Alkalilimnicola ehrlichii MLHE-1: one gene and its partner. The protein of the gene in region 2 interacts with the protein of the main gene of each other region in a pairwise test. Links are inferred from orthologs where the notes say so. Each region holds a gene or a part of one and is shown on either strand. Other genes may lie near its edges.

Region 1 (14,278 bases), 210 kb from region 2 along the record:
CCTCCAACCGCCCCCGCAACAGCGGAATGGTGGGGCCCAGGCCCTCGGGGTACTGCTCGGTGGCATGGACCGGGATCTTGAGGACCGCCGCCACGTCCATCAGCCAGGCCGTACAGTCCACCACCCGTTCGTGGTCGTGGATCTCGGGCACCAGCTGCTGTTGGATATCCACCACCAGTAACGACGATTCCTCTGCTTTCAGACGCATACGGGCTCCCGAGGTTTCTGTCTCATAAATTGACGAACCAGTGTAACTAAACGCTGAGTACACCGTCATCGCGAGCCCCCCTCCCCGCTGCGCGGGCCCGAATCAACGAGGAACGGGGCACCCCCGTCATTGCCAGGGCCGAAGGCTTTCCCCCCGTCATCGCGAGGGCCGAAGGCCCGTGGCGATCCAGGGCTGTAGACTGCCGCGTCGGCTTCGCCTCCTCGCAGTGACGGTGGGGGGGTAGCCCTTCCCGCCGTGACGGTGGGGGCGCCACCCCGTCATCGCGAGGAGCGCAGCGACGTGGCGATCCACACGCCGGCATGGACTGCCGCGCCCCTTCGGGGCTCGCAGTGACGGTGGGGCGGGTCGCCGCTTGCCGTGACGGTGGGGCGGGCCGCCGGCCGCCGTGACGGTGGGGCGGGTCGCCGTGACGGAGTGGGCTTGCCCCAGCGCTTTCGTCACAAAATAGTTGACCTAGTTAGTGAGTATAATCCCCACGCCGAATCTGACACGCGGGGCGGTACGCTCGGCCTCCACTGCACGTGGCCACAGGTGGAGATCATCGGGCACCACCCGGGGGTAGCGATAAGCGGCCTCACCAATGCGGCCGTCCACCACCTCGTCCACCTGTCCCTGCACGGTCAGGCTGCGACCGGGGGCGTAGTCGGCCGTCTCCAGGTACCCCGGGTGCTCGACCAGGAATCGCCCCCGGGGGGGTTGCCCGGTGCGGGGCCGCTGGCTGCGGTCCAGGGGATAGGCGAGCACCTCCAGGCGCGTGCGATCCTCCAGGTTCTCACTGGCGACAATGACCCCGCCCCAGACCACCGGCTGGTCCACGTGGTCGGGGGCATCGGCAGCCAGCCGTTGGGGCGTCAGGTCAGGATCAACCTGAGCGGTGTCGTAGCGGGGGCCGGTGGCACAGGCGGCAAGCGCCAGGGCCAGCAACACCACGAGTAGTGCTCGCGAAACGGTCATGCGCACGGGCTTCACCAATAGGGTCCGTAGAAGGGATGGCGGTAGTAGCGCGGAAAGGGGCCGTACCAGGGGTCATACCAGGGATCGTAGAAGGGGTCCCGGCGGTAGCTGGGGACCGGCTCGCGCTCCGGCCACAGGTGGTAGACCTCGACCCGCACCCACGGGAAGGTGTAGCGGTAATCCCCCACGGCCTGCTCCCGCAGCCCCTCAAAGGTACCCACCACCGTGATCGCACGGCCAGGCGCGTGGATGGCGGGGTCGAGAAAGCCCGGCACACGGGCCAGGAAGCGGCCGGGGCTGTCATCGTCCCGCTCCGCCGGGCGCCCCCCGACCTGCAACCGGCGGGCGACCACCTCCAGCTCGGTGTGATCGGAGCGGTTGCGCACCTCGGCAATCACCCCACCCCAGCGCACCGTGCGCCCGGCATGGGCGTCCGGGTCGGCCCGCGCCTCGGCCAAGTCCGGGGCCTCTGGCGGGGCGCTGCGGATAGGTTCCGGGGCACCGGGCGCGCAGCCCGCCAGCAACAGCACCAACATCAGGGCAATCAGGACCTTCATAGCGCACCTCCGTGGCCCTTGGACCGCCCCGGCACCACTGCGGTTCAGTCCATGGCCAGGCGGTCGATCACGGGCAGACACTCCGGGCCGTGGAAATGCAGGCCCAGGTCCTTGAGGCGACCGCTGGCCAGCCCGTAGATCCAACCATGCACCGACAGCGGCTGCCCCCGCTGCCAGGCCTGTTGTACCACCGTGCTGCGGCAGACATTGCGCACGCTCTGCTGGACGTTCAATTCGCACAGCAGATCCACCTGCCGCTCCTCGGGCAGATCGCGAAACTGCCCTTCATTCAGATGATAGACGTCCTCGATGTGGCGCAACCAGTTGTTGACGAAGCCCACGTACTGGTTGCTCAGCGCCGCCTTCACCCCGCCACAGCCGTAGTGGCCACAGACGATGATGTGCCGCACCTTGAGGACATCCACGGCGTACTGCAGCACACTCAGGCAATTCACATCGGCGTGGGTGACCACATTGGCGATGTTCCGGTGGACGAACAGTTCGCCCGGCGGCATGTCGACGATCTCGCTGGCCGGCACCCGGCTGTCCGAGCAGCCAATCCAGAGGTACTCGGGCTTCTGTTCCCTGGCGAGCCGCTGGAAGAACGCCGGATCCTCCCGCTGCTTGCGCTCGGCCCAGGCCTGGTTGTTGGCCAATAGGTCTTTCAATTCGGGCATGGGGCCTCCTGGTCGGTGAATGGGACGGGACTATCGGCCAAGATACCGCAACCGGCCGGCTTGTGAAGCACCGGCCACCTCCCTCGGCTGGGCCGCCCCCTCAGGCCAGGTGATGGCCGGGCAGGCCTTCCAAGTGCTGGCGCACCTCATCCCAGAGGGCCTCGTAGGCACGGGCCGCCGGGCTGGTGGGGGCGAAGTCGCAGACCGGCCGTTGGTGCAGGCCCATCTGCTCAACCTGGGTGCTGTAGGGGATGGCCGGGCCAAGCAGCCGCTTCATGTTCAATGGCGGCTGCTCCACCAGTTGCCGGTGCATTCCCCTCCGGCGGTCCACCATTGACCAGAAGGGCACCAGCTTGCGCCGCGGAAGCTCGTGCTGTTTGAAAAACGCGCGCAGCTGTGCCCAGGCCCGCAGCGACAACGGTGTCGGCACCAGCGGCACCAGCACCCGGCTGGCGGCACGGAAGACGTTCTCCGACAGGCGGGAGAAGCTGGGCGGGCAGTCGAGCACCGCAAGGGCGTAGCGCTCCGAGAGCGGTTCCAGAAGCTGGTGGAGCCGGTCGTCCCCGCCCTTCTCGTCCAGGTGGAGATCCAGGTGGCGGTAGCGCTCGTCCGCTGGCAGCAGCTGCAGGTTGTCCCAGGCGGTGTCGCACAGCTCGCGGCCGATGGGGCGCTTGCCGCTGAGCAGCTTGCGGGGCTTGCCTTGGAGCCCCTCCTCCACCCCCAGGTACCAGCTCGCCGCTCCCTGCGCGTCCAGGTCCCAGAACACCGTGGGCAGCCCGTCGCGGGCGGCGAGCCAGGCCAGGTTGACGGCGGCGGCGGTCTTGCCGACGCCCCCCTTCAGGTTGTAAAAGGCGATAACTTCCAAAGATCCTCCAGGGCACACACCCCCGCAAGGGGGCGCTACCGAATGGTTCAGACGGTGCCGCCCTCGTGGCCCAGCTCCTCGCGCCAGACCTCCCACCAGGCCCGGAGACGGCGCGACAGGGCGCCCGGGCGGTCGGCGTACAGGCGCCGGCCCAGGCGCAGGGCGGGCAGGCGCAGCTCGTCGTGGCGTTGGGCGATCATGCCGCGGATCAGGCGCCGGTGGACCTCGCCGACATGACCGGGTTCGTCCACCAGGAGCTGGTCCAATACCTGTAGATCGTGATCGTCACCGAGCAGATCGGAGAGGGTCTTCAGTTCCGATTGCAGGGTCTTCATCAGCGGTGACCAGAGCAGACGCAGCACCTGCACATGGTACCAGTAGTCCTTCACCCGCTTGCGCCATTCGTGCCAGGCCTCCGGGTCGTCGCTGAACCGGCTGGCCTGGAATGCCTGACCGCCGGCCTGATAACAGCGCTGGAAACCGGCCAGAAAGGCATCCGCCCCCTCGGCCTTCGATGGCCAGTCGGCGATGCGTTCGCGGGCGCCGTGCAGCTCGTCGACCAGGTTCGCCATCTGCCCGGCCAGGTCCCCCTCCTCCGCGGCCAGTCGGTCGCGGCGAACCTCAAGGGCCCGCTGACAGGCCCCCAGCGCCTCCTGTTGGGTGGGCAGCCGGAACCGCTCGCTCAGGGCATCCACCGTTTCCAGCACTGCCTGGGCGTCGCGATAGCCGGACAGGGCGCGGGCCTGGTCCCGATACCAGGCGTTCTCCGCCTGCGCCCGCTTGCGCCCCAGCGTCGGGCGGAATAGCCGGAGCAGGGCGCGCAGCTCCTTGAAGCGCTTGCGCGCCTGGTGCACCGCCTCGTGGGGATCGCCACCGCCCTGCAACACCTCAATGGCCGCATCCACCCGGCCCCGGGCCAGCTTGCGGATGTCCGCAGCGAGCGCCCTGCGTCCTTCCAGCCGGAATGCCATGTCCCTCTCCAGTGTCTTCCTGACCTCAGGGTACCTTATATAATAATGGAATTAATCATAGTCCAACACGGGGTTTTGCTGCAGAACGGCAACCGGGCCGGCCGCCACGGAGCGGTCAACCCAACGCGGCCTCGGCCGCCTCCAACGCCTCCAGGGCCTCCATCCAGTCCGCCTCCAAGGCCTCCTGGCGGGCCTTGAGCACCCCCTGCCGGTGCAGCAGTTCGGTCAGGCGGTCCTTGCCCGCTGCCTCGTACAAAGCGGGCTCACCCAGGGCCCTCTCCACGTCAGCCAGCTCCCCGCTCAGTTCATCCAGCGCCTTCTCCAACTGCTCGGCCTTGCGACGCAACGGGCGAAGCTGCTCGCGTTGCCGCGCCTGGGCGCGGCGCTGGGCCTTGCGCGATTCAGCCGTGTGCGCCGGGGAGGACCCGTGCCGCGGTTCGTCGCCATCAGGCGCGGGCCCGGTCCCGGCAGAGGCGACGCCGTTGACGGCCTTCTGCGCCTCGCGCCATTCGAGGAACCACTGGCGGTAGGTCTCCAGGTCGCCGTCCAGCGGGCGGACGCGGCCCTCGGCCACCAGGTAGTACTCATCGCAGGTGGTGGTGAGCAGGTGACGGTCGTGGGAGACGAGGACCACGGCGCCTTCGTATTCCTGCAAGGCGACGGTCAGGGCGTGGCGCATCTCCAGGTCCAGGTGGTTGGTGGGCTCGTCCAACAGCAACAGGTTGGGCCGCTGCCAGACCAGCAGTGCCAGCACCAGGCGGGCCTTTTCACCACCGCTGAAGGGGGCCACGGCACGGTCCGCATCGTCGCCGGAGAAGCCGAAACCGCCGATAAAGTTGCGCAGGGTCTGTTCCTGCGCCTTCGGGGCCAGGCGCTGCAGGTGCAGCAGCGGCGAGGCCTGGCCATCCAGTTGCTCCAGTTGATGCTGGGCGAAGTAGCCCACGGCCAGCCCCTGACTGCCGGTGATCTGGCCCGCCTGGGGTTTCAACTCGCCGGCCAGGGCGCGGATGAAGGTGGACTTGCCGGCCCCGTTCGGTCCCAGCAGGCCCATCCGCTCCCCCGGGCGCAGCGAGAGCTGAATCCGGCGCAGGACCGGGTCACCGCCATAGCCCAAATCCACCCGGTCGAGCACCAGCAGCGGGTTGGCGGCCCGGGGCGGGTCGGGGAAGTGGAACTCGAAGGGCGCGTCCACGTGCGCCGGGGCGATGCGCTCCATCCGCTCCAGCGCCTTGATACGGCTCTGCGCCGCCTTGGCCTTGTTGGCCTGGGCGCGGAAGCGGTCGATGAATTTGTGCAGATGGGCAATCTCCGCCTGCTGCTTCTCGTACTGGGCCTGCTGTTGCGCCAGGCGCTCGGCGCGGCGCTTTTCGAAGTCGCTGTAGCCGCCCGTATAGTGCACCAGCCGCCGGCCATCGAAGTGGACGATGCCCTGGACCACGGTGTCGAGGAAGTCGCGGTCGTGGGAGATGAGCAGCAGCGCCCCCGGGTACTGGCAGAGCCACTGCTCCAGCCAGAGCACAGCCTCCAGGTCCAGGTGGTTGGTGGGCTCGTCCAACAGCAGCAGGTCGGAGGGCTGGATGAGCGCGCGGGCCAGGTTGAGGCGCATGCGCCAGCCGCCGGAGAAATCGCTCACCGGCCGGGCCCGCCCGGCGGCGTCAAAACCCAGCCCCTCCAGCAGGGTCTCCGCCCGGGAGGCGGCGGTGTAGCCGTCGATGGCGTCCAGGCGGGCGTGCAGTTGCCCCATGGCCTCGCCGTCGCCCGCCGCTTCCGCCTCGGCCAGCCGCGCCTGGAGTGCTCGCAGCTCCAGGTGGCCATCCAGCACGTAGTCCAGGGCGCTGCTGGCCAGCGCCGGGGTCTCCTGGACCACATGGGCGATACGCCAATCACGGGGGATGCCCACCTCGCCGGCGTCCGGGCCGATCTCGCCCTGCAGCAGGGCGAACAGGGTGCTCTTGCCGCAGCCGTTGGGACCGACCAGGCCGAGGCGCTGCCCCGGGTAGACGGTGAGACTGGCCTGGTGGAGGAGTTCCTCGGGGCCGCGGGAAAGGGTGATGTCCTTGAGGGTGATCATGGCTGGGATTCTACCAGCCGATGGTGCCAAGGCGTCAGGGCGATGCCCCAGGCGGATGCGCACGCAAACCCCGTCGCGGCGACCCTGTGCCACAGCCCTTGGGGTTCACTCACGCACCAATATACGCCACCAAACGCAGCGAACACCAAACCATTGCTGCCCCGTGCAACCCCTATATTTGGAATGCACACAATACGTCGCCACCCCCCGGAACAGGGCTGCGCAATACATTGATTTTATGGAGGTGGCATTATCCTGGAGCAGAATGATCAGGAATAACCAGGTCCTACTAGCTCGGTCTTTTTTACCATTTCGTAACAGAAAAGACATCGTTTCTAACCACCCGTTACCGCACGGTAACAACGGCCCGACCGGGCGGTGCCCAAGCGACTACTTAGGCAGGGCTTTTTCTGTTTGGCATTGCATTTGCTTAAACCCCTCACCGAAAACCGCCGATTCGGCTAGGAGATCCGGTAATGAGTAGCGATAGCACAGTGATTCCAAGAGATACCAATAGCGGCTGGGCCGCGGAACGGGCTCGCCGCGGCGGCAGGCAGCGCCACTCCAAGTGGTGGCTGCTCGCCGTCATCGTCTCAGTGACGCTAAGCCTTCCGCTCAGCGGCTACCTGGCGCCGGCGGCCGCCAGCCAAGGCGCGGATCTGGCGGGGTTCTATCCTGAGAGCCAGATCAGCTACAGCTGGTCGTCGCTACGCGAAGGGCCCCTCACGATCTTCGCCCTACTGGCCATCGCCGGGTCGATACTCGTCTTTCTCGCGTTCCATCTGTTCGCCGGCAAGGTAAGGATTGACGGCGGCCGGTCCGGCACCACCGTGCCGAGGTGGAGCAGGTTCGAGCGCCTTCTGCACTGGCTGCTCGCCGGCTCGTTCATCGTGCTGGCGATCACCGGCCTATCGCTGTTCTTCGGTCGGTACGCGCTGATGCCCTTGCTGGGGGAGAGGGGTTTCTCCACCTACGCCTCGGGGGCGATCTGGATTCATGAAACCATCGGGCTGGTATTCGTGGCCCTCCTGGTCGCCGCCATCCTGCAGTGGATAAAGGGCAACCTTTTCCGGAGCTACGACTGGCAATGGTTCAAGCAGGGCGGCGGCTATATCGGCGATCGCAACACCCACCCGCCGGCAGGGAAGGCGAACGGCGGCGAAAAGCTCTACTTCTGGCTCGGCATCGTTAGCATGGGGTCGGTCACAGCGATCACCGGTCTCGTACTCTACTTCACCACTTGGACCGGATCGGAGGGCTTGGTCGCCTGGTCGTTGATTTTCCATGTGCTCGGCGCCGCAGGATTCATCGCCCTGGCGATCGGCCATGTCTACCTGGGTGCCATCGGCAATGAAGGGACGCTGGAGGGCATGGTGAGCGGCCGGGTGGACTGCAACTGGGCGAAACAGCACCACAACATCTGGTACGAAGAGATCCTCCAGGACGGCGTGCAGCCGGAGCCCGCGAGCACGTCTGCGGCAGACGCCTCCGTGCCGAGCGCAAAGAGTTCGAAGTCCACGGCAACCGACGCCGCGTCATTGACGATTCGGACCGACGATGCGCCGGCGCGTCGCCCTTTGTCTTGAGCCGAGCGCCCCGGGAAGTCCCCTGTGGCCGTAGGCTATTGAATGAGTTTGTTGCGAGCCCCCTCCCCGCTGCGCGGGCCCGAATCAACGAGGAACGGGGTACCCCTGTCATCGCGAGGGCCGAAGGCCCGTGGCGATCCAGGGCGGTAGACTGCCGCGTCGGCTTCGCCTCCTCGCAGTGACGGTGGGGGTGGGGCCCCGCTCGCAGTGACGGTGGGGGCAACCTTCCGCTTCCGGCACAGTCCAGTTCTTCAAGAGGAGAGAGCACGAATGAATGTACTGCAGAATAAGCTCAACAGGAGACGATTCCTGCAGGCGTCCGGGGCCGCCGGTGCGGCGGGTGTGGCAGGCCTGAATGCGATCCCAGGTATATCGACGCTGGAGGCCAGCCCTGGGACCCGGGCGCGGGCCACGTCGGATACCGTCGTCACCAAGAGCGTCTGCCAGCAGTGCTCCACTCGCTGCGGGCTCGACGTCTATACGACCAACGGCCGGGTGCATGCCATCTACGGCAATCCAGACGCTCCGTTATCCAACGGCAAGCTCTGCCCCAAAGGCCACCTGGGCCCATACATCCTTTACGATGCCGACCGCTTCAAGGGGCCGATGAAGCGCACCAATCCCAAGAAGGGCCGCAACGAAGACCCGGGCTTCGTGCCGATCTCCTGGGACGAGGCCCTGGATACGGTCGCTGCCCGCTTGACGGCGCTGCGCGAGCGGAACGAGTCGCATCGCTTCGTTGTGGCGTACGGCCGCGGCTGGGGCCCCGCCGACGCCGGCCTGTTCGGCACCTGGGGCCGGTTGTACGGCTCCTCGAGCATCGGCATCGGCCATTCGAGCATCTGCGCCGATGGCTCCAAGAAGGTCAAGCGCGCCATGGACGGCAATGACTCATACAACTCCTACGACTACGAGAATTGCAATTGCCTGCTGATCTTCGGCGCCGGCTTCCTCGAGTCTTTCCGGCCTTACAATGCCAACATGCAGATGTGGGGCAGGATGCGCAGCAAGGGCACCCGCATCACCATGGTCGATGTGCGCAACTCTGTGACCGCCGCCGCTGCCGATCGCAAGCTGATCGTGTCTCCCGGCACTGACGGTGCGATCGCTTTGGCCATCGCCCACGTCATCCTCACCGAAGGCCTGTGGGACAGGCCCTTCGTTGGCGACTTCACCCGGTCCCGACTGCGATTCGAGACCGGCAAGCCGATCGATCCCGACACCTTCTCGGAAAACTGGGTGAAGGACCTTCCGGCTTGGTGGAACACAACGCTGAAGGACGCCACTCCTGCCTGGGCCGAGGGCATCACCGGCGTGCCGGCGGAGAAGATCGTCGCCACGGCGAAGGAGTTCGGCAGCACCCGGCCGGCCATAGCGGTGTTCGAGCGCGGTCCCACGGCGCACACCAACGGCGCCTACAACGGCATGGCCATTCACGCCCTGAACGCGCTGGTCGGCTCAATGTTCGCCAAGGGTGGCCTGAGCTACCAGATGGGCTCGTCCGCCGGCAGCCTGCCGATCAACCCCGATGACTACATGGACGACTACGCCCGTGAGATGGAGGGCAAATACCCGCGCATCGATATGGCGCGGACCGACGCCTGGCCGATGACCTCCAACATGATCCAGGACATCGCCAAGAACCATCTGACCGGCTCACCGTACAAGATGGACACGATCATGTTCTATACGGTGGGTCCGATCTATTCCGGCCCCGACTGCACGGTGTGGGAAGAGGCACTCCAGGACGTGTTCGTGATCGACACCTCGCCCTCGCCGCAGGAGAGTGCGCAGTTCGCCGACCTGATCCTGCCCGATCACACCTACCTGGAACGACTCGAAGTCGCCAACACTTACCCGTTCCAGGGCTATCCGATGTCGATGATCCGCGAGCCGGCGGTAAAACCGCTTTACGACACGATGCAGTTCGGCAACATCATGATCGAACTTGGCAAGCGGATGCCCGGCCCGATGGCCGATTACTACCAGCAGGTGGGCAGTGTCGAGAACGTGGTGGCCGCATTCGCCGCGGGCTTTGAAAACGACCCCGGCGATAACGGCGTTAATGACCTGGCCAGCTTCAAAGAGAAGGGTGTCTGGTACAAGACCCCCTATTTGTGGCGCCAAATCGACGGCGAGTTCTACGAATGGGACGGCCACCGCTACAGCATTCGGATGAGCGAGGACGATGTTAAGGCGAAACTGCTGAAGACCCCATCCGGGAAGTTCGAGTTCCAGCCCGCTTGGTTCACCAACGAGAAACACGCCGCGCATATCCAGAAACATCTCGGTATTCCGCGCGATATGATCGGCTTCCCCCATTACGTCGAACCGCAATACCAGGGCGGCGGCGACCTGCACCTGATCAGCCCGAAGCTACCGCTCTCCGCTGAGGGGCGCTCCGCCAACCTGCCGCATACCCACGCGGTATGGCAACCCACGCAGGGTGGCACCGACACGGTGTACATGGAGATTCACCCACAGGCCGCCGCCGCCCGCGGCATCAAGGACCGCGACCGGGTCCGGATAAGCTCCTCGGTGGGCGCCATCGAGTGCTTCGCCAGCGTCTCTGGCGGGGTGCCGAAGGACACGGTAGTGCTGCCGCTGGCCCACGGCCACTGGGGCTCCGGCCGTTGGGCCCAGAACAAGGGGGTTTCCGGCAGTGTCAACGAAGTCATTCCCAACGTCGTCGAGCCGGTTTCCGGGCTCGTGGCCTTCAGCGCCGCCAAGGTCTTCGTTGAGAAGGTTTGATCGAATTAGCAGGAGTAAATTGCGATGACTAAGTGGGGCATGGTTATAGACTTGGAGAAATGCACCGGCTGCCAGGCCTGCACGATCGCCTGTGGCATGGAGAACAACCTTCTGCCGGGCGAGCACTGGCAGGACGTTCTCTATTACTCGGAAGGCCAACTACCGGACCACGAATTGAAGTGGCTGCCGAGGCCCTGCATGCAATGTGAAGATGCCACCTGCGTCACGGTCTGCCCGACGGGGGCAACCTATAAGGATGCGGAGGCGGGCGGCGTGGTTTTCATCGACTGGGACCGCTGCATCGGCTGCAAATATTGCATCGTGGCCTGCCCCTATGGTGTGCGCTTCTCCACGGCCGAGCTCAAAACGCAGTCGCCGGACATGCGCGAGGTCTTTCCCAGCGGCGACGGCCACACCTGGAATCCGCCCTGGAGGGCGCCGGATTCCCGGGACAACCCCAAACGCGGGATCGGCATCCCGCCGAAGAATGTGGTGAGCAAGTGCACCTTTTGTCATCACCGCACCTCCACCGCCCCCGCCGACACGGCGGATCTCGATCCGAGCAACCCGGACCTGCGCGAGCATACGCCGGCCTGTGTGGTGACCTGCGCCCCCGGGGCCCGTTACTTTGGCGACCTCAACAACCCGAACAGCCAGGTGTCCAAGCTCATCGCAGAGCACAACGGGCAACCGGTGCTGAGTCACCTGAAGAACAAGCCGCAGGTGTATTACCTCGGCCGCAAGCGCGCTTCGCCGTCCCGGAGCAGTTGAGGTGGGGGTGGATGATACGTCGGGCCTGTCGTTGCAGGGCGAACTGCTCGCCTGCCTTGGGCAGGCGATGCAACCTCCGCGCTCGGATGCGTTCTTCAACGCGTTGCGGGATGGGTTGGTGGACGATATCGCCGACCTATGCGGGGCACTCGGGGCGGAGTCCGTAGCCGCCGATCTGCCACCGTTGCGTTGCGCGTTGGGCGAGGTGGAGGATCGGGAGTCGTTGCTATTGGCCTACAGCGTGTTGTTTCTCGCGCCCCCGCCCAAGGTGCGCCTCAACCTGGTCCGATTGATGGATGGGGCTTCCAGTGGTGCCGGTCTCGGCTACCTGGACGAAATGCTGGCCAGGCACCAGCTCAACCTCCGCTCCGAACACCGGGAACTGCCGGATCACCTCACGGTGGTTCTGGAGTTGGCCGCCTGCCTGATCAGCCGGGGTGAGCAAGGCAATGACCAGGCAGAACGAGACGCCAAGGCCTTGCTGCAACAAATGGTGGCACCGGCAGCCCGACACCTTGCCGAAACGGCGGCCGACGTGGAGCAGGCACATGGCCTGCCCAAGGTCTACTCACGGCTGCTGGCGCTGATCGGCACGACCGGCCAGGACCCGGATGGCTGTCTGCTTCCCGGCACCCGTTCGGTTGCCGGGGAGGCCACCGGTGCGAGCAAATCCGCGCCGGACACCGGCCCAGCCATGGCCGCCTGCGCGCGCTGCGGGACACCTTTCGTGAGCCTGCGCGACCAGGCGGTGCTGATCGCGCATTTACAGGAGGCGGGAGCGCCGGCCGATCATCTGCACGTCTGTCCCGACTGCCGCACGGGGCCCGGCGGCTGAGGGCTTGGCGCGGTGCAGGGCGACACCCCTGGATGCTTCCAGGGAGGCTTCCAGCCCCGGCCAGGGGTGCGGGTCACCGGGACTCCACCGGCAGGCAGCCCTGTGCGGCCAGGCGCAGGCAGGCGTCCACCACCTCCGGGTCGTAGAGCCTGCCGCGCTTGGCGCGCAGTTCGTCCAGCGCCGCGGCCAGCCCCAGGGCGGGCCGGTAGGGGCGGTGGGAGGAGATGGCCTCGACCACGTCGGCTACGGCCAGAATGCGTGCTTCCAGCAGGATGGCCTCCCCCCGCAGGCCGTCCGGGTAACCGGAGCCGTCCAGCCGCTCGTGGTGTTGGCGAATGATCTCCGCCACCGGCCAGGGGAACTCGATCCCCTTGATGATCTCGTAGCCGACGGCCGGATGGGTCTTGATCATCTCGAACTCGAGGTCACTCAGCCGCCCCGGGCGCGAGAGGATCTCCACGGGGATGGCGACCTTGCCGATGTCGTGGATGGCGCCGGCCACATGCAGCCCCTTGCGCCGCGCATCATCCAGGCCCAGTTCCTCGGCGATCACCTCGGCGATCTCGGTGGTGCGCTGCTGGTGGCCGGCGGTATAGGGATCGCGCACCTCGATGGTGGCGGCGATGGCCTCAATGGTGCGTTCCAGTGACTGCTCCAGCGCCTGCTGGGCCCGCTGACTCTCCGCGCGATCCTGCTGGCTGCGGACGCCATAGGCCAGATCACCGGCCAACTCCATCAGCCGTGCCACCTCGTCGGGGTCGGCGAAGGGGGCGGGCCTCCGGCTCTCCACCTGCAGGCAGCCCAAGTCGCCCCTGGCGTCCCGCAACGGCAGCAACAGCGTCCGGACACCAGCGTCCGAGGATGCCGGGGCCGGCAACCCCAGGCAGGGAGCGTCCGGCACCGCCACGTCCTCCGCCTCGGCGACCGGTGGGTAGCAGGGACCGCCGATGAGCATGATCAACGCCCTGGCATAGCCCCCCTTCCGCACCAGCACGTCATGCATATTGGCCAGCAGGTCGTCCAGGCCATCGGCATGCACCAGGGCCTGGTTGCCAGCGGACAGGGTGCGCAGGGCGCGGGTGCGCTCCGCCACTAGCGCCTCCAGTCGCTGCTGCGAGGCGTGCAGGGCCAGATGGCTCTGCACCCGCACCAGCACCTCCTCGGCGACGAAGGGCTTGGTGATGTAATCCACCGCCCCCACCGCGAAGCCCCGGACCTTGTCGGCGGGCTCGCACAGGGCGCTGAGGAAGATCACGGGGATGTCGTGGCGGGCCGGATCGGCCTTGAGACGACGGCAGACCTCGTAGCCGTCCAGGTCCGGCATGCGGATATCCAGCAGGATCAGGTCCGCGGGCCGGGCCTGCACCGAGTCCAACGCCAGCCGGCCGCTGGGCGCTACCCGGACAGCGTAGCCCCCCTCGCGTAACACGCTGACCATGAGCCGCAGGTTGGCGGGGTTGTCGTCCACCACCAGCACCTCGCCCGAGGCCTGCGGTTCCGGGGCCGTGGCACTCATGCGCCGCCCCCACCGTTGAGCGCCGTGAGGATCTCCTGATAGCGGAAGGCCTGGACCTGGGCCCGCAGCGCCGGGGCCAGCACCGCGTCCTGCTCCCCGATGTCACGCACCAGGGCCTCCAGGGCATCCAGATCGCCGGCGCGGAGCGCCTGCGCCAGCGCCCGGCGCTGATCCGCCGGGAGGGCCTGCAGGCGCTGGCCGAAGTCCTCCGGGACGCGATCCGCCGGGTGAACCTCGGCCGGGGGCTCCGGCGTCCCCTCAGCGTAGCGGTAGTTCAAGCCCAGGTGCCGGCGCGGCGCCGGCTGGCGCTCCCGCTCCTCGTCCACTGCCGGCACCAGTGGCAGGCTCACCGTGAACCGGGAACCCTCGCCGGAGGTGCTCTCCAGGCCAATCTCCCCGCCCATCAGCTCGACGAACTCGCGGGTGATGGGCAGCCCAAGGCCGGTGCCCTCGGTGGTGCCCACCCGGCCGCTCTGCACGAAGGGCTCGAAGACC
Region 2 (14,667 bases):
GGCGCGCACGTCGAAATAATCGAGATCGGTGCCGGGCAGGTTTTTACGGTATTTCGTGTTCATGGCGTCTGCTTTCCGTCGAGTCGGTGTTTCAGGGTCGGGTGACGGGGTGACTCTTCGGCCTTGCACACGGTTGCGTGTCGGCCGGTCGCCCTCGTTGCCATCCCGTCGTTCCGGGAGGCTTTTGGTCTCTGTCTGTACCCACACCAGGCGTTAGGAGTCGGGGCTGTGGGTTCGACGGATTCGCTGGAAGACACGCCGTGAATACATCCCTGTAGGCTCGAAGGCGACATCCCTGTCGCCTACGGTCTTCCACCGAATCCGTCGAACCCACAGCTCGGCCAGCCGGGGTGCCCCCTCCAGTCTCAGCGAGGCCCGAAACGGGCACTTCCTGAGGGGCACCACCAGTAGGCCTCCTTCAGCCCCGTTGATCGATGGGGGTGAAGGGCCGCTCCTCGGGGCCGGTGTAGTCCGCGCTCGGGCGGATGATGCGGTTGTTGGCCCGCTGCTCGAAAACGTGGGCACACCAGCCGGTGACCCGCGACATCACGAAGATGGGGGTGAACAGCTTGGTGGGGATGCCCATGAAGTGGTAGGCGGAGGCGTGGTAGAAATCGGCGTTGGGGAAGAGCTTCTTCTCGTCCCACATCACCTGCTCCACCCGCTCGGAGACCGGGTAGAGCACGGTGTCGCCCACCTCGTCGGCCAGCTTCTTGGACCAGGCCTTGATGATCTCGTTGCGAGGGTCGGAGACGCGGTAGATGGCGTGGCCGAAGCCCATCACCTTCTCCTTGCGCTCGAGCATGCCCTTGAGCTCGCGCTCGGCCTCGTCCGGGCTGTTCCACTGCTCGATCATGGCCATGGCCGCCTCGTTGGCGCCGCCATGCAGCGGGCCGCGCAGGGAGCCGATGGCGCCGGTGACGCAGGAGTGGATGTCGGACAGGGTGGAGGCGCAGACCCGGGCGGTGAAGGTGGAGGCGTTGAACTCGTGCTCCGCATAGAGGATCAGCGAGGCGTGCATCACCTTCTCGTGCAGGCTGTTGGGCTTCTCGTCCCGCAGCAGGTGCAGGAAATGCGCACCGATGGAGTCATCGTCGGTGGCCGTGTCGATGCGCACGCCGTCGTGGCTGTAGCGGTACCAGTAGGTGATGATCCCGGGCAGCACGGCCAGCAGGCGGTCGGTGGCCTCCTGCTGCTCATCGAAGCTCTGCTCGGTCTCCAGGTTACCCAGCATGGAGGCGCCGGTGCGCATTACGTCCATGGGGTGGGCGTCGGCCGGGATCTGCTCGAGCACGGCCTTCAGCGCATCGGGCAGATCGCGCATGCCCTTCAGTTTCTCGGTGTAAGCCGCAAGCTCCGCCTTGGTGGGCAGATCACCCTTCAACAGCAGGTAGGCCACCTCTTCGAAGGTGGCGCCTTCGGCCAGTTCGCGGACATCGTAGCCGCGGTAGGTCAGGCCGGAGCCCTTGCCCACGGTACACAGCGCGGTCTGGCCAGCGGACTGGCCGCGCAGGCCGGCACCGCCCAGTTTCTTATCGCTCATAGGTCTCTCCCTCGTGCGGTTTGACAATTGTGAAAGCGGGTAAAGCAGCCCCGGAGCCGGCCTTCGGGCGGCCGGGATTCCCGTCGCGGGGCGTCGCCGGCCATGGACGGCCGGCGACGAGCTTACAGGGACGTACTCGCAGCGTCCCCGCGACGGGAATCCCGGCCGTCCGAAGGCCGGCGCCCCGCCGCAAGCCCCAGCGCGCCTTATTTGTCCTGCTCGAACAGCGCGTCCAACTTCTGCTCGAAGTCGTGGTAGTTCAGGAAGTCGTAGAGCTCATCGCGGGTCTGCATCAGCTCCACCACATCCCGCTGGTGGCCCTTCTCGTGAATATCCTGATAGACCTTCAGGGCCGCGGCATTCATCGCGCGGAAGGCCGACAGCGGATAGAGCACCATCCGGCAGCCCACCTCGGCCAGCTCCTGCTGACTGAACAACGGGGTGGCCCCGAACTCGGTGATGTTCGCCAGGATCGGTGCATCCACCCGCTCGCAGAAGGCGCGATAGTCGTCCAGGGTGTGCACCGCCTCGGCGAAGATGGCGTCGGCACCGGCCTCGATACAGGCCGCGGCCCGCTCGATAGCGGCGTCCAGCCCCTCCATCTGAAAGGCATCGGTACGGGCGATCAGGTAAAAGTCGGGGTCGATACGGGCGTCGGCGGCCGCCTTGATCCGGTCCACCATCTCCTGCTGGGAGACGATGGCCTTGTTTGGCCGGTGCCCGCAGCGCTTCTGCGCCACCTGATCCTCCAGGTGCACAGCAGCCACCCCGGCCCGCTGCATCTCCTTGACCGTGCGCTCGATATTGAAGGCCCCACCCCAACCGGTGTCGATATCGACCAGCAGCGGCAGGTCCGTGGCCCCGCAGATACGGTGGGCGTCCTCCACCACATCGTTCATGGTGGTGATCCCCAGATCCGGCAGGCCGTAGGAGGCATTGGCCACCCCGCCACCGGAGAGGTAGATCGCCTGGTGCCCCACCCGCTCCGCCATCATAGCGGTATAGGCGTTGATGGTGCCGACGATCGGCAACGGCCGGTTGGCCTCCAGGGCGGCGCGGAAGCGCGCGCCGGGGGTTGTCATGCTCATGGTATTTCCTCCTGGCACGTCAGTGCACTGGGCCGGGACCGCGGACCGGCCCCGTTCGTTTGTTACAGTTCCACCAGGATCCGGCCACGGACCCGGCGCTCAAGCAGGTCGTCAAACCCGCCAGCCAGCCGGTCCAGGGGCAGGACCCGGTCCACCACTTCATCCAGGCGCGACGGGCGCAGATCGTCGCCCAACCGGGCCCACACCTGCCGCCGGAGTGCCTGCGGACAGTTGGCGGAGCTGATGCCGAGCAGGCTCACGCCGCGCAGGATGTGCGGCATCACCGTGGTGTGGAGCTCCGCACCGCCCGCCAGCCCGATGGCCGCCACGTTGCCGTACAGGCCCACGTGGCGACAGACGCCGGCCAACAGCTCGCCGCCCACCGCGTCGATGGCGCCGGCCCAGCGGGCCTTTTCCAGCGGCCGGCTGCCCAAGGCCAACGTCTCCGGGGTGCTGACCTCACTGGCCCCCAGCCCCTGCAACCACTCGGCCGCCTCGGGCTTTCCGCTCACGGCATGCACGGTGTAACCGGCGCGATTCAAGCACTGGACGGCGAAATTGCCCACCCCGCCGCTGGCGCCGGTGACCACTACCGGGCCCTGCTCCGGCGTCTGGCCCAGCGTCTCCATGCGGGTCAGGGCCAGGGCGGCAGTGAAGCCGGCGGTGCCCAGAATCATCGCCTCGCGGGTGCTCAGCCCCTCCGGCAGGGCCACCACCCAGTGCCCGGGCACGCAGACGTATTCGGCGAAGCCGCCGTCGTGGTTCTCGCCCAGGCCGCAGCCATTGACCAGCACCCGCTGGCCCGGCTGCCAATCGGGATGCCGGCTCTCTTCCACGGTACCGGCCACGTCGATGCCGGCGGTGAGCGGGAGACGACGGAGGATCTTGCCGCGGCCGGTGGCACCCAGGGCATCCTTGTAGTTGATGCCCGACCACTCGGCGCGGATCACCACCTCTCCCTCCTCAGGCGCGGGCAGTGGCAGCGATTCAATGCCGCCTTCAATGCGCCCGTCATTCTCGTGAACACGCCAGGCTCGGAATGTGGACATGGGACACCTCCCGCTGAATGGGCTACAAGTCTACCCTGCGCGAATGCCGTTTCCCAAATCGCTGTTAAATCATGAGGATAGAGACTGAATTCAGGGGAATAACAGGACCGCGAGCAGCCTTGGCAACAACGGCATTGATGGGCTTAATACTGGCACAACGGCTGGATTGGAAATCCTTTCTTTTCACCCTTTCCAGCGCACAGAAAAAAGCCCCGGTGCCGTAACCCGGCCCGGGGCTTTCAACACCACCGGGGCAACCCCTGCGGTGACCGATCACCGCAGGCGCCCGCCCGCGGCTCAGTTGGCCTTGTGAATGGCCTGTTTCGACACCGCCAGCGCCGCTTCGTGCACCGACTCCGACAGCGTCGGGTGGGCATGGCAGATGCGCGCCAGGTCCTCAGCAGAGCCGGCAAACTCCATGGCCACCACCGCCTCGGCGATCAGCTCCGAGGTGGCCGCCCCGACCATGTGCACCCCGAGGATGCGATCGGTCTCGGCATGGGAGATGATCTTGACCATGCCGGTGGACTCCTCCATGGCACGGGCACGGCCGTTGGCGGCGAAGTTGAAGGTGCCCGACTTGTAGGGCACCCCCTCGCTCTTGAGCTGGGCCTCGGTCTTGCCCACCCAGGCGATCTCCGGATGGGTGTAGATGACCCAGGGGATGGTGTCGTAGTTGAGATGCCCGGGGTGGCCGGCGATCAACTCGGCCACCATCACCCCCTCTTCGGAGCCCTTGTGGGCCAACATCGGGCCACGCACCACGTCACCCACGGCATAGACGTTGGGCAGATTGGTCCGGCACTCGTCGTCCACGTGCACAAAGCCGCGCTCGTCCAGCAGCAGGTCGACGTCGTCGGCCGCCAACCCGTCGGTGTTGGGCCGGCGGCCCACCGAGACAATCAGCTTGTCCACCTGCAGGGTGTGCTTGCCGTCCTTGTCCTCGTAGTGGACAGAGACCTGCTTGCCCACCTTGGTGTCGGTGACGCGGCAACCCAGGCGGATGTCCAGGCCCTGGTCGGTGAAGGCCTTGTGGGCCATGCGCGCAACCTGGCGATCCACCGGCGCCAGGAACTCGTCCTGCGCCTCCAGCAGCACCACCTTGGAGCCCAGACGGTTCCAGACCGAGCCCATCTCCAGGCCGATGACGCCGGCGCCGATCACGCCCAGGCGTTTGGGCACGGCCTCCATGTCCAGCGCTCCGTTGGAGGTGAGGATGTCCTTTTCGTCCGCCGGGGCGGCGCCGATGTCGATAGGCTTGGAGCCGGTGGCCAGGATGATGTACTCGCCCTTCAGCTCCTCGGCCTTGCCCTCGTGGGGGGTGAACTCCACGGTGCTGTTGGAGATCAACTTGCCGTGGCCGGTCTTGAAGTCGATCTTGTTGGCCTTGAGCAGCTGATGGATACCGCCGGTCAGGTCCTTCACCACCTTGTCCTTGCGGGCGATCATCTTCTTGACGTCGATGCTGACGTCCTTGGCGGTGATGCCATGGACCGACAATCCACCGTCCTTCGCCTTATGATAGTGCTCGGAGGAATCGAGCAGGGCCTTGGACGGGATACAACCCACGTTCAGGCAGGTCCCCCCCGGCTGCGGCTTGCCGTCCTTGTAGCGGAATTCGTCGATCACAGCGGTGGTCATCCCGAGCTGAGCGCAGCGGATGGCCGCCACGTAGCCGGCGGGACCGGCACCGATGACGATCACGTCGTAACTATTCGCCATGTTGTCCTCTCCATTGATGGCTAAAGGCGTTCAAACCGCAGGGCTCAGACTTCCAGCAACAGCCGGGTCGGATCCTCCAGGCACTCCTTGATGGTCACCAGGAACTGCACCGCCTCGCGGCCGTCGATGATCCGGTGATCGTAGGAGTGGGCGAGGTACATCATCGGCCGGATCACCACCTGCCCATTCTCGGCCATGGGCCGCTCCTGGATCTTGTGCATACCCAGGATGCCGCTCTGCGGCGGATTGAGAATGGGGGTGGAGAGCAGCGAGCCGAAGATGCCGCCGTTGGTGATGGTGAAGGTGCCACCGGTCAACTCCTCCATGGAGAGCTTGCCCTCGCGCGCCTTCTGGCCAAATTCGGCGATCTTGGCCTCGATCTCGGCAAAGCTCATCTGGTCGGCGTCACGCAGCACCGGCACCACCAGGCCACGGGGCGAGGAGACGGCGATGCCCACATCGTAATAGCCGTGGTACATGATGTCCTTGCCGTCAATGGAGGCATTGACGGCGGGGAAGCGCTGGAGGGCCTCGACCGCGGCCTTCACAAAGAAGGACATGAAGCCCAGCTTGATGCCGTGGGTCTTCTCAAACTTGTCCTTATACTGCCCCCGGGTGTTCATCACCGGCTGCATGTTCACCTCATTAAAGGTGGTGAGCATGGCGGCGGTCTGCTGGGCCTCGACCAGGCGCTCGGCGATCCGCTGGCGCAGCCGGGTCATGGGCACCCGCTTCTCCGGCCGGTCGGCGGCATCGGCGGAGACCTGCGGGGCGGCCGCGGCAGCCGGCTGCCCCGCAGCGGGCTGCTGGACCGGCTGGGTCTCGCCCTTCATGAAGCGGACCACGTCCTCCTTGGTGATGCGGCCCGCCCGACCGGTGCCGGGGATCTGCTTCGGGTCCAGGTTGTTCTCCTCGACCAGGCGCCGGGCAGCCGGCGGCAGGTCAGCCAGGTCCTCGGCCGGGGCGCTGGCAGCCGCCGGCGCCTCGGCGGGCTTCGGCGCGGGGGCGGAGGCAGCCTCCTGCTTGGGCGCCGGGGCCGCTTCAGCCGGCTTGGACTCAGCCTTGGCGGGGGCCGCCCCTTCCTCCAGCTTGCCCAGCACCTCGTCGGCGGTGACGGTGTCCCCTTCGTTCTTGAACCGCTCCCCCATCACGCCATCGGCCGGGGCGGGCACCTCGAGCACGACCTTGTCGGTCTCCAGGTCCACCAGGTTCTCGTCCCGGGACACAGCGTCGCCCGGCTGCTTGTGCCAGGCGACCACAGTGGCTTCAGAAACGGACTCCGGCAACGGCGGCACTTTGACTTCGATGCTCATCGACTCCTCGCTTCAGACTTTTTTTAGTGTCTGCTTGTTCGGGTGAAACAGGTCGGGCGACCAACGAGGCCGCCCGGTAAACGGTCGGATTACGGACTCAGGGGCTGGTTGAGCGCCTGATCCACGAGCCCGCGCTGCTGCTCGTGGTGGACCTTCGCCGAACCCACCGCCGGCGAGGCGGAGGCCGTGCGGCCCGCGTAGCCCAGGGACTGGGTGCCCTTCATGCAGGCGCGGAAGTGGTGGTTGCTGGAATACCACGCACCCTGGTTCTTGGGCTCCTCCTGACACCAGACCACCTCCTTGGCCTTGCCGTAGCGGTCACGCAGCAGGCCGGCCAGGGCATCCTCCGGGAAGGGGTAGAGCTGCTCCACGCGCACGATGGCGACATCGTCGCGCTCGGCCTTGCGGCGGGCGTCCAGCAGGTCATAGAAGACCTTCCCGCTACAGAGGACGACCCGTTTTACCTTGCTGGCCGTGACGCCGTCCGGATCATCGATCACCGGCTGGAATTGCCCCTCGGAGAGGTCCTCCAGCGAGGAGGTGGAGAGCTTGTGGCGCAGCAGACTCTTCGGCGTCATGACCACCAGCGGCTTGCGGTAGGGGCGTATCATCTGGCGCCGGATCATGTGGAAGAACTGCGCCGGGGTAGAGGGCACCACCACCTGCATGTTGTGCTCGGCACACAGCTGCAGGTAACGCTCCAGGCGCGCCGAGGAGTGCTCGGGCCCCTGGCCCTCGTAGCCGTGCGGCAGGTAGAGGGTGAGCCCGCACAGGCGCCCCCACTTGGACTCACCGGAGCTGATGAACTGGTCGATCACCACCTGTGCACCGTTGGCGAAGTCACCAAACTGCCCCTCCCAGATCACCATGGTGTTGGGATCGGCGGTGGCGTAGCCGTACTCGAAGCCCATCACCGCCTCTTCGGAGAGCAGCGAGTCGATGACCACAAAATCGTTCGGGTCGGTGGTCACGTCCTTCAGCGGGATGAAGCTGGACCCATCCTTGGCGTTGTGCAACACGGCGTGACGGTGGAAGAAGGTCCCCCGACCGGAGTCCTGCCCCACCAGCCGGACCTTGTGGCCGTCACGCAGCAGGCTGGCATAGGCCATGGTCTCCGCAAAGCCCCAGTCCAGGGGCAGCGCCCCGGCAGCCATCTTGCGCCGATTCTCCATGATGGCGCCGACACGGTTGTTGAGCTGGAAGCCCTCGGGGAGCTTCTCCAGCAGCCCCTGAAGCTCCCGCAAGTCGTCCAGCGGTAGCGAGGTGTCCACCGCCTCGTGCCACTGGGTGCCGATGTAGGGGCTCCAGTCCACGGCATAGTCGTTGCGCACCCCGCTGAGAAGGCCGCGCGCCACCACCTCTCCGGCGTCCAGCTTGTCGCGGTAGGCCTGGGTGTAGTCCTTGGCCTCATCGGCGGAAAGCACCCCCTCGCCCTCCAGGCGCTCGGCATAGAGCTGCCGGGTGGTCGGGTGCTGCTTGATCTTCTGGTACATCACCGGCTGGGTGGCTGAGGGCTCATCCGCCTCATTGTGGCCGTGCCGCCGGAAACAGACCATGTCGATGACCACGTCGCGATTGAAGGCTTGGCGGTAGTCCAGGGCCAGCTGGGTGACGAAGGCCACCGCGTCCGGGTCGTCGCCGTTCACATGGAAGATCGGCGCCTGGATCATCTTCGCCACCTCGGTGCAGTAGACCGTGGAGCGGGTGTCCAGCGGGTTGGAGGTGGTGAAGCCGATCTGGTTGTTGATGACAATGTGCACGGTGCCGCCGGTGTAGAAACCGCGCGCCTGGGAGAGCTGGAAGGTCTCCATGACCACACCCTGCCCGGCGAAGGCGGCATCGCCGTGGATCAGCACCGGCAGGACTTCGGCCCCCACGTGATCGCGACGGCGATGCATCCGCGCCCGGGCCGAGCCCTCCACCACGGGGTTGACGATCTCCAGGTGAGAGGGGTTGAAGGCCATGGCCACATGCAGTGCCCCGCCCGGGGTCTGGATGTCGCTGGAAAAGCCCATGTGGTATTTCACATCGCCGGAGCCATTGATCTCCGACGGCTTCTTGCCTTCGAACTCGGCGAACAGGTCCTTGGGCGATTTGCCCATGATATTGATCAGCACGTTCAGGCGGCCGCGGTGGGCCATGCCCAGAACCACCTCGCGAACCCCCTGCCTGCCGGCGTCCTGGATCAGGTCGTCCAGCATCGGGATGAGCGACTCACCGCCCTCCAGCGAGAAGCGCTTCTGGCCCACATACTTGGAGTGGAGGTATTTCTCGATCCCCTCCGCAGCGGTAAGCCGTTCCAGGATGCCCTTGCGGCGCTCGGCCGGCAGGTCGGCCTGCGCCCGATTGGCCTCCAACCGCTCCTGGATCCAGCGCTTCTGATCGGTATCGGTGATGTGCATGTACTCCGAGCCGATGGGGCCGGCGTACACCTGCTGCAGCAGTTCGATGATCCGGCGCAGCGGCATGCGATCCTGGGCGAACAGGGAGCCGGTGTTGAACTCCTCGTCCATGTCCGCCTCGGTCAGCCCATGGTGGGCCGGATCCAGATCGGGGACGTCGGGTTTCGGGCGCAGGTTGAGCGGGTCCACGTCGGCGAGCTGGTGACCGCGGAAACGATAGGCATTGATCAGCCGCAGCACGGCCCCCTGCTTCTCGGCGGCATCCGGCGTGAGCGCCGGGGTCGCCACCCGGGTGGTGCCGGGTGTGCGCGCCAGGCGCGCGAACTCCTCGCGGATCGGACTGTGGGGGACATCCTGGGCGCCACCATCGGCCAGCGCGCGAAAATAACCGCGCCACTCGGGATCGATGCCGTTGGGATCGCGCAGGTACTCCTCGTACATGTCCTCAATGAAGGTGCTGTTGACCCCATTGAGATAGGACGTCTGCTGTAGCCTCTGGAAAAGACCGTTCATCGGTTAGCTCACCTGCCTGATTCGGGCGATTGCGGGTGGACAGGTCGCACGCTCCCCTCGCGCGCGCCCGTAGCCGGGACGTACCGCAAGGGTCGGCGAACCTGAGAGAAAATCAAGAACCGAAGGGAACCGGACAGGGGCACGGCGAGACAGGCACATTGGCGACGCGACCACCCCCGCCTCCATGATCACGCCCTCTCCCGCGGCACATCGCAGGGCAGGGAACGGGCGATGACCCAGGCCAGCAGGGGACAAAGACCCTGGGGGGTAGCCCCGTGGGGAGGGGGAAACGGCGTCGGTGTGGCGGTCTCTTGCTGCATCTCGGGTGCGGATGCCTCCAGACGTGGGCGCCGGTCTGTCGCGGGCGCCACGTTCTTCTCCTCGTTTACCCATCCGGATTATGTTCTGGCAATGATGTGTTCCGGCCACGCCGGCCTTGGCGGAAAACCGCCAGGATGAGCGCTGCCGGACAACATTTAAATTAATTGTAGGCCGCATCGGCAACGACTGCCGGCGGCTGCCAGAACGCTGTTGTTATGCGCTATAAAATAACCCGTAAGGGCCCGTTCGCGCAAGGTGCTGCCGCAGTGCAGCAACCGCCAGACCGCTAGTCCACCCGCTCCTCGGGGGTTGCAGTCCGCCGCGCCAGGAGGATCCCCAACTCGTAAAGCAGGTAGACGGGGACCGCCAGCAGCACTTGCGAGATCACGTCCGGCGGGGTCAACAGCATGCCCAGGACGAAGGCCCCGACGATAACATAGGGCCGCTTGGCTGCCAGCGCCTCCCGCGTGGTGGCCCCGGTGCGCACCATCAGGATGGTGGCCACCGGCACCTGGAACGCCACACCAAAGGCAAAAAAGAGGGTAAGCACGAAGGACAGATATTCGCTGATATCCGTCATCATCGACACCCCTTCGGGGGTTGTGGCCGCGAAGAAGGAAAAGGCCAGCGGAAACACCACAAAGTAGGCAAACGCCGCACCCCCGTAGAACAGGAAGGTGCTGGCCACCACCAGCGGCCCCACCAGGCGGCGCTCATGCCGGTAGAGGCCGGGGGCCACAAAGGCCCAGGCCTGGTAGAGGGTATAGGGGATGGTGAGGAAGATGGCCGCCACCAGGGCCAGCTTCATCGGGATCAGGAAGGGCGAGGCCACCTTGATGGCGATCATCGAGGTGCCCTCCGGCAGCACCGCCCGCAGCGGTCCGGAGACAAACTGGTAGATCTCGTCGGCAAAGGGATAGAGCGCCAGAAAGGCGACCAGGATCACCACCACCGCGCGGAACAGTCGGCTGCGCAACTCCAGCAGGTGGCTCAGCAGCGGCTGGTCCTCCAAGGCCTCCTGGTTGGAATCCCGTTGCTGGTCGTCGCGATCCCGGTCCGGGGAACGGTCACTCACTGACGCTTCTCCTCACCACCACCGCCCTGCCCTTTGCGGGCCGTGTCCTCGCTCTGCTGCGCCGGCGCGGCCTCGGCTGGCTCACCGCGCTCACCCGCAGCCGTCCGCCCGCCGCCGGCCGGCGGCTGGTCGCTGCCCCGCTGGTCGGTCAGGCCGGACGGGTCGCCGGCGCCCGCTGAGCGGGCGTCATCGCCCCCGGCCCCGGAGGCTGCTCCCTTCGCCGCATCATCCGCCTGCCGGCCGACGTCGCGGAAGGTCTTGCCGACGCCATCGGCCTCCGCCTCGAAGCGTCGGGCGTTCTTCTCCACGTCCTTGCGCACCTTGTCCACATCCTTGCGCACCGACTCGGTGGCCTTGCGCATCTCCTCGACCTGCAATTCGCGCTCCACCTCCGACTTCGCCGCGTTGAAGGCCGCGCGGGCCTTGCCCATGTAGAGCCCGGCCATGCGCACGGCCCGCGCCATCCGCTCCGGTCCGAGGATCAGCAGGCCGATGAGCATGATGATGAGGACCTCCCAGAAACCAAGGTCAAACATGGGCGGCGTCCTCGCTCAGCGGCGTCGGTTCAGGAGGAGTGACGATCGCGGGGCTGCTCGCTACGCTCACCCTCGATGGTGTGGCCCTCGCCGGATTCCTTTTCCTCCTCCGGCGGCTGCTCCAGCTTGGAGGGTTCGGACTTCTCCCCCTCCTTGGCGCCTTCCTCGCCCTCCTTCATGGCGTCCTTGAAGCCCTTGATGGCACCGCCCATGTCGGTGCCCATGTTGCGCAGCTTCTTGGTGCCGAACACCAGCAGCACGATCAGCAAAACAATCAGCAAGGTCCAGGGGCTGATACCCATAATAAACTCCTCCGGGGCCCGGGGCCCGCTCTACTACTGCCCGTTACGGGCCGCTTTTTCGTCGATGCCGGACAACCCGAATCGACGCTCAAGTTCCGCCAGCACGTCGTCCGGCCCGGCATCACAGGCCGACAACATGATTAGGCTATGGAACCACAGATCGGCGGTTTCATAAATGACCTGTGAACGATCCCCCCCCTTGGCCGCCACCACCGCCTCGGTGGCCTCCTCGCCGACCTTCTTGAGGATGGCGTCCAGCCCCTTGTGGTGCAGCTTCGCCACATAGGAGGTGGCCGGGTCCGCCTGCCGGCGCTCTTCCAGCACCTCGGCCAGGGCCTTGAGGATATCGCGTTGTTCACTCATACGTCGGTCCGCTCGTCGCCGGTGATGCGCACCGTGATGCCGCGCTCGGCCATCAGCCGCTTGGCCTCGGCCACGGTGTAGCGCCCGAAATGGAAGATGCTGGCGGCCAGTACCGCGTCGGCCCCCCCCTCCAGGACGCCGTCGGCCAGGTCCGACAGGGTGCCGACACCGCCGGAGGCGATCACCGGCACCGGCACAGCGTCGCTCACCGCCCGGGTCAGCGCCAGGTCGAACCCGGCCTGGGTGCCATCCCGGTCCATGCTGGTGAGCAGGATCTCGCCCGCACCCAGTTCGGCCATGCGGCCCGCCCACTCGACCGCATCCAGACCGGTCGCCTTGCGACCACCGTGGGTGAACACCTCCCAGCGCGCCGGCTCGTCCGCCCGGCTGACCTGCTTGGCGTCCACCGCCACCACGATGCACTGGGAACCGAAGCGCTCGGCGGCCTCGGCCACGAACTCGGGCCGGGCCACCGCGGCGGTGTTGATGCCGACCTTGTCGGCACCGGCATTGAGCATGCGGCGGATGTCCGCCACCTCGCGGATCCCACCACCCACCGTGAGCGGGATGAAGACCTGGCTGGCCACCTTCTCCACCACCTGCACCATGGTATCGCGCCGCTCGTGGCTAGCGGTAATGTCCAGGAAGGTGATCTCGTCGGCGCCCATGGCGTCGTACCGCCGGGCGATCTCCACCGGGTCGCCGGCATCGCGGATGTCCACGAACTTGACGCCCTTGACCACCCGGCCGCCGTCCACGTCCAGACAGGGGATAATGCGCTTGGCGACGGTCACGGCTTCACCCCGCAGAGCTCGTCGGCCAACCCCTGGGCCTCGGCCAGATCCAGGCTGCCCTCGTAGAGCGCCCGGCCGACAATGGCCCCGCTGATGCCGTCACCGGCGGCGGCACACAGCGCGCGCACATCCTCCAGGCTGGACACGCCTCCGGAGGCGATCACCGGGATGGTGATGGCGCGGGCCAGCTCACGGGTGGCCTCGATATTCACCCCTTTCATCATGCCGTCACGGCCGATGTCGGTGAAGACAATGGCATTGACCCCGGCGGCCTCGAACCGGCGGGCCAGGTCCACCGCTCGCACCTCGGAGACCTGCTCCCAGCCGTCGGTGGCCACCCGGCCGTCACGGGCGTCCAGGCCGACGATGATATGCCCGGGGAAGGCCTGACAGGCCTCGGTGACGAACTCCGGCCGGCGCACCGCCTGGGTGCCGATGATCAGATCATCCACCCCGGCCTCGCGGTAGCCGCGGATGGTGTCCAGGTCACGGATGCCGCCGCCCACCTGGATGCGCAGGTCAGGATAGCGGGTGGCGATGCGGTGGATGATCTCGGCATTGACCGGCTTGCCGGCGACCGCACCGTTGAGATCCACCAGGTGCAGGCGCCGGGTACCGGCGGCCACCCAGCGACCGGCCATGGCAACGGGGTCGTCGGAGAAGACCGTCTCATCGTCCATGCGCCCCTGGCGCAGGCGGACGCAGCGGCCGTCCTTGAGATCGATGGCGGGTATCAGCTGCATGGCATCACTCATCCGTTTACTCACTGCCGTCCCAGCGCAGGAAGTTGCCCAGCAGTATCAGGCCCGGGCGCTGGCTCTTCTCCGGGTGGAACTGGGTGGCGAAGACATTGCCGCGGGCGAGGGCGCTGGCAAATGTCAACCCGTACTCGGTTTGCCCGGCCACCCACTTATCCCGCTCCGGCGCCACGTAATAGCTGTGCACGAAGTAAAACCAGCTGCGGTCGGGGATGTCCGCCCACAGTGGATGGTCCTGCACCTGGTGCACCTGATTCCACCCCATGTGCGGCACCTTCAGCCGGCGGCCCTCCGGGTCCTGCCGATCGGCGGGGAAACGGCGCACCTCACCGGGCAGGATATCCAGCGCCTCGGTGCCTGCGTTCTCCTCGCTGCGGCTCAGCAGCGCCTGCATGCCCAGGCAGACCCCCAGGAAGGGTTTGCTCCGGGCCGACTCGCGCAGCACCTCCACCAACTCGAGGCGCTGCAGCTCGCTCATACAGTCACGGATGGCCCCCACCCCCGGGAAGACCACCCGTTCCGCCCGGCGCACCTCGTCAGCGTCGGAGGTGATGCGCACCCGGCCGCTGCCGCCGGCAGACTCCAGGGCGCGCGAGACCGAACGCAGGTTGCCCATGCCGTAGTCCACCACTGCCACCAGGCCCATTACAGCGCCCCCTTTGTAGAGGGAATGCGGTCGGCCTGGCGCGGGTCGGCTTCGGCGGCCATTCGCAGCGCCCGGCCCAGCGCCTTGAACACCGTCTCTGCCTGATGGTGGGCGTTGATGCCCCGCAGGTTGTCCACGTGCAGGGTCAACGCGGCGTGATTGACCAGACCCTGGAAGAATTCCTGGAACAGGTCCACGTCGAACTGGCCGATGCGGGCGCGTACGAAATCCACGTGGAACTG

What was found.
Region 1: the proteins of MLG_RS13190 (region 2) and MLG_RS12255 interact in binary tests that used the Escherichia coli proteins (3 or more experiments, as listed by UniProt). The link is inferred for Alkalilimnicola ehrlichii MLHE-1 from one-to-one orthologs.

What each region holds. Positions count from the first base shown.
Region 1 is NC_008340.1:2,749,244-2,763,521, forward strand. What follows is about bases 3,847-6,839. They hold MLG_RS12255 (ATP-binding cassette domain-containing protein), read right to left. Parts: upstream 6,325-6,839; coding sequence 4,369-6,324; downstream 3,847-4,368. Other genes in these bases: MLG_RS12250 (CHAD domain-containing protein), read right to left, coding at 3,847-4,253; MLG_RS12260 (formate dehydrogenase subunit gamma), read left to right, coding at 6,801-6,839. Also shown: MLG_RS12225 (hydrolase), read right to left, coding at 1-208; MLG_RS12230 (Slp family lipoprotein), read right to left, coding at 683-1,183; MLG_RS12235 (Slp family lipoprotein), read right to left, coding at 1,195-1,740; can (carbonate dehydratase), read right to left, coding at 1,785-2,417; MLG_RS12245 (ParA family protein), read right to left, coding at 2,518-3,282; more of MLG_RS12250, read right to left, coding at 3,330-3,846; more of MLG_RS12260, read left to right, coding at 6,840-7,910; MLG_RS12265 (molybdopterin-dependent oxidoreductase), read left to right, coding at 8,181-10,661; MLG_RS12270 (4Fe-4S dicluster domain-containing protein), read left to right, coding at 10,686-11,432; MLG_RS12275 (molecular chaperone TorD family protein), read left to right, coding at 11,440-12,267; MLG_RS12280 (HD domain-containing phosphohydrolase), read right to left, coding at 12,341-13,783; MLG_RS12285 (ATP-binding protein), read right to left, coding at 13,780-14,278. UniProt on the Escherichia coli protein: Genetic data indicate it may be involved in ribosome assembly or function.
Region 2 is NC_008340.1:2,952,318-2,966,984, forward strand. Bases 6,605-9,986 are described here. They hold MLG_RS13190 (2-oxoglutarate dehydrogenase E1 component), read right to left. Parts: upstream 9,631-9,986; coding sequence 6,805-9,630; downstream 6,605-6,804. Other genes in these bases: odhB (2-oxoglutarate dehydrogenase complex dihydrolipoyllysine-residue succinyltransferase), read right to left, coding at 6,605-6,715. Outside these bases: Fe/S-dependent 2-methylisocitrate dehydratase AcnD, read right to left, coding at 1-63; prpC (bifunctional 2-methylcitrate synthase/citrate synthase), read right to left, coding at 419-1,543; prpB (methylisocitrate lyase), read right to left, coding at 1,750-2,631; MLG_RS13175 (YhdH/YhfP family quinone oxidoreductase), read right to left, coding at 2,694-3,680; lpdA (dihydrolipoyl dehydrogenase), read right to left, coding at 3,978-5,402; more of odhB, read right to left, coding at 5,447-6,604; twin-arginine translocase subunit TatC, read right to left, coding at 10,238-11,026; Sec-independent protein translocase protein TatB, read right to left, coding at 11,023-11,562; Sec-independent protein translocase subunit TatA, read right to left, coding at 11,592-11,864; MLG_RS13210 (phosphoribosyl-ATP diphosphatase), read right to left, coding at 11,898-12,227; imidazole glycerol phosphate synthase subunit HisF, read right to left, coding at 12,224-13,021; hisA (1-(5-phosphoribosyl)-5-[(5-phosphoribosylamino)methylideneamino]imidazole-4-carboxamide isomerase), read right to left, coding at 13,018-13,764; imidazole glycerol phosphate synthase subunit HisH, read right to left, coding at 13,781-14,425; imidazoleglycerol-phosphate dehydratase HisB, read right to left, coding at 14,425-14,667. UniProt on the Escherichia coli protein: E1 component of the 2-oxoglutarate dehydrogenase (OGDH) complex which catalyzes the decarboxylation of 2-oxoglutarate, the first step in the conversion of 2-oxoglutarate to succinyl-CoA and CO(2).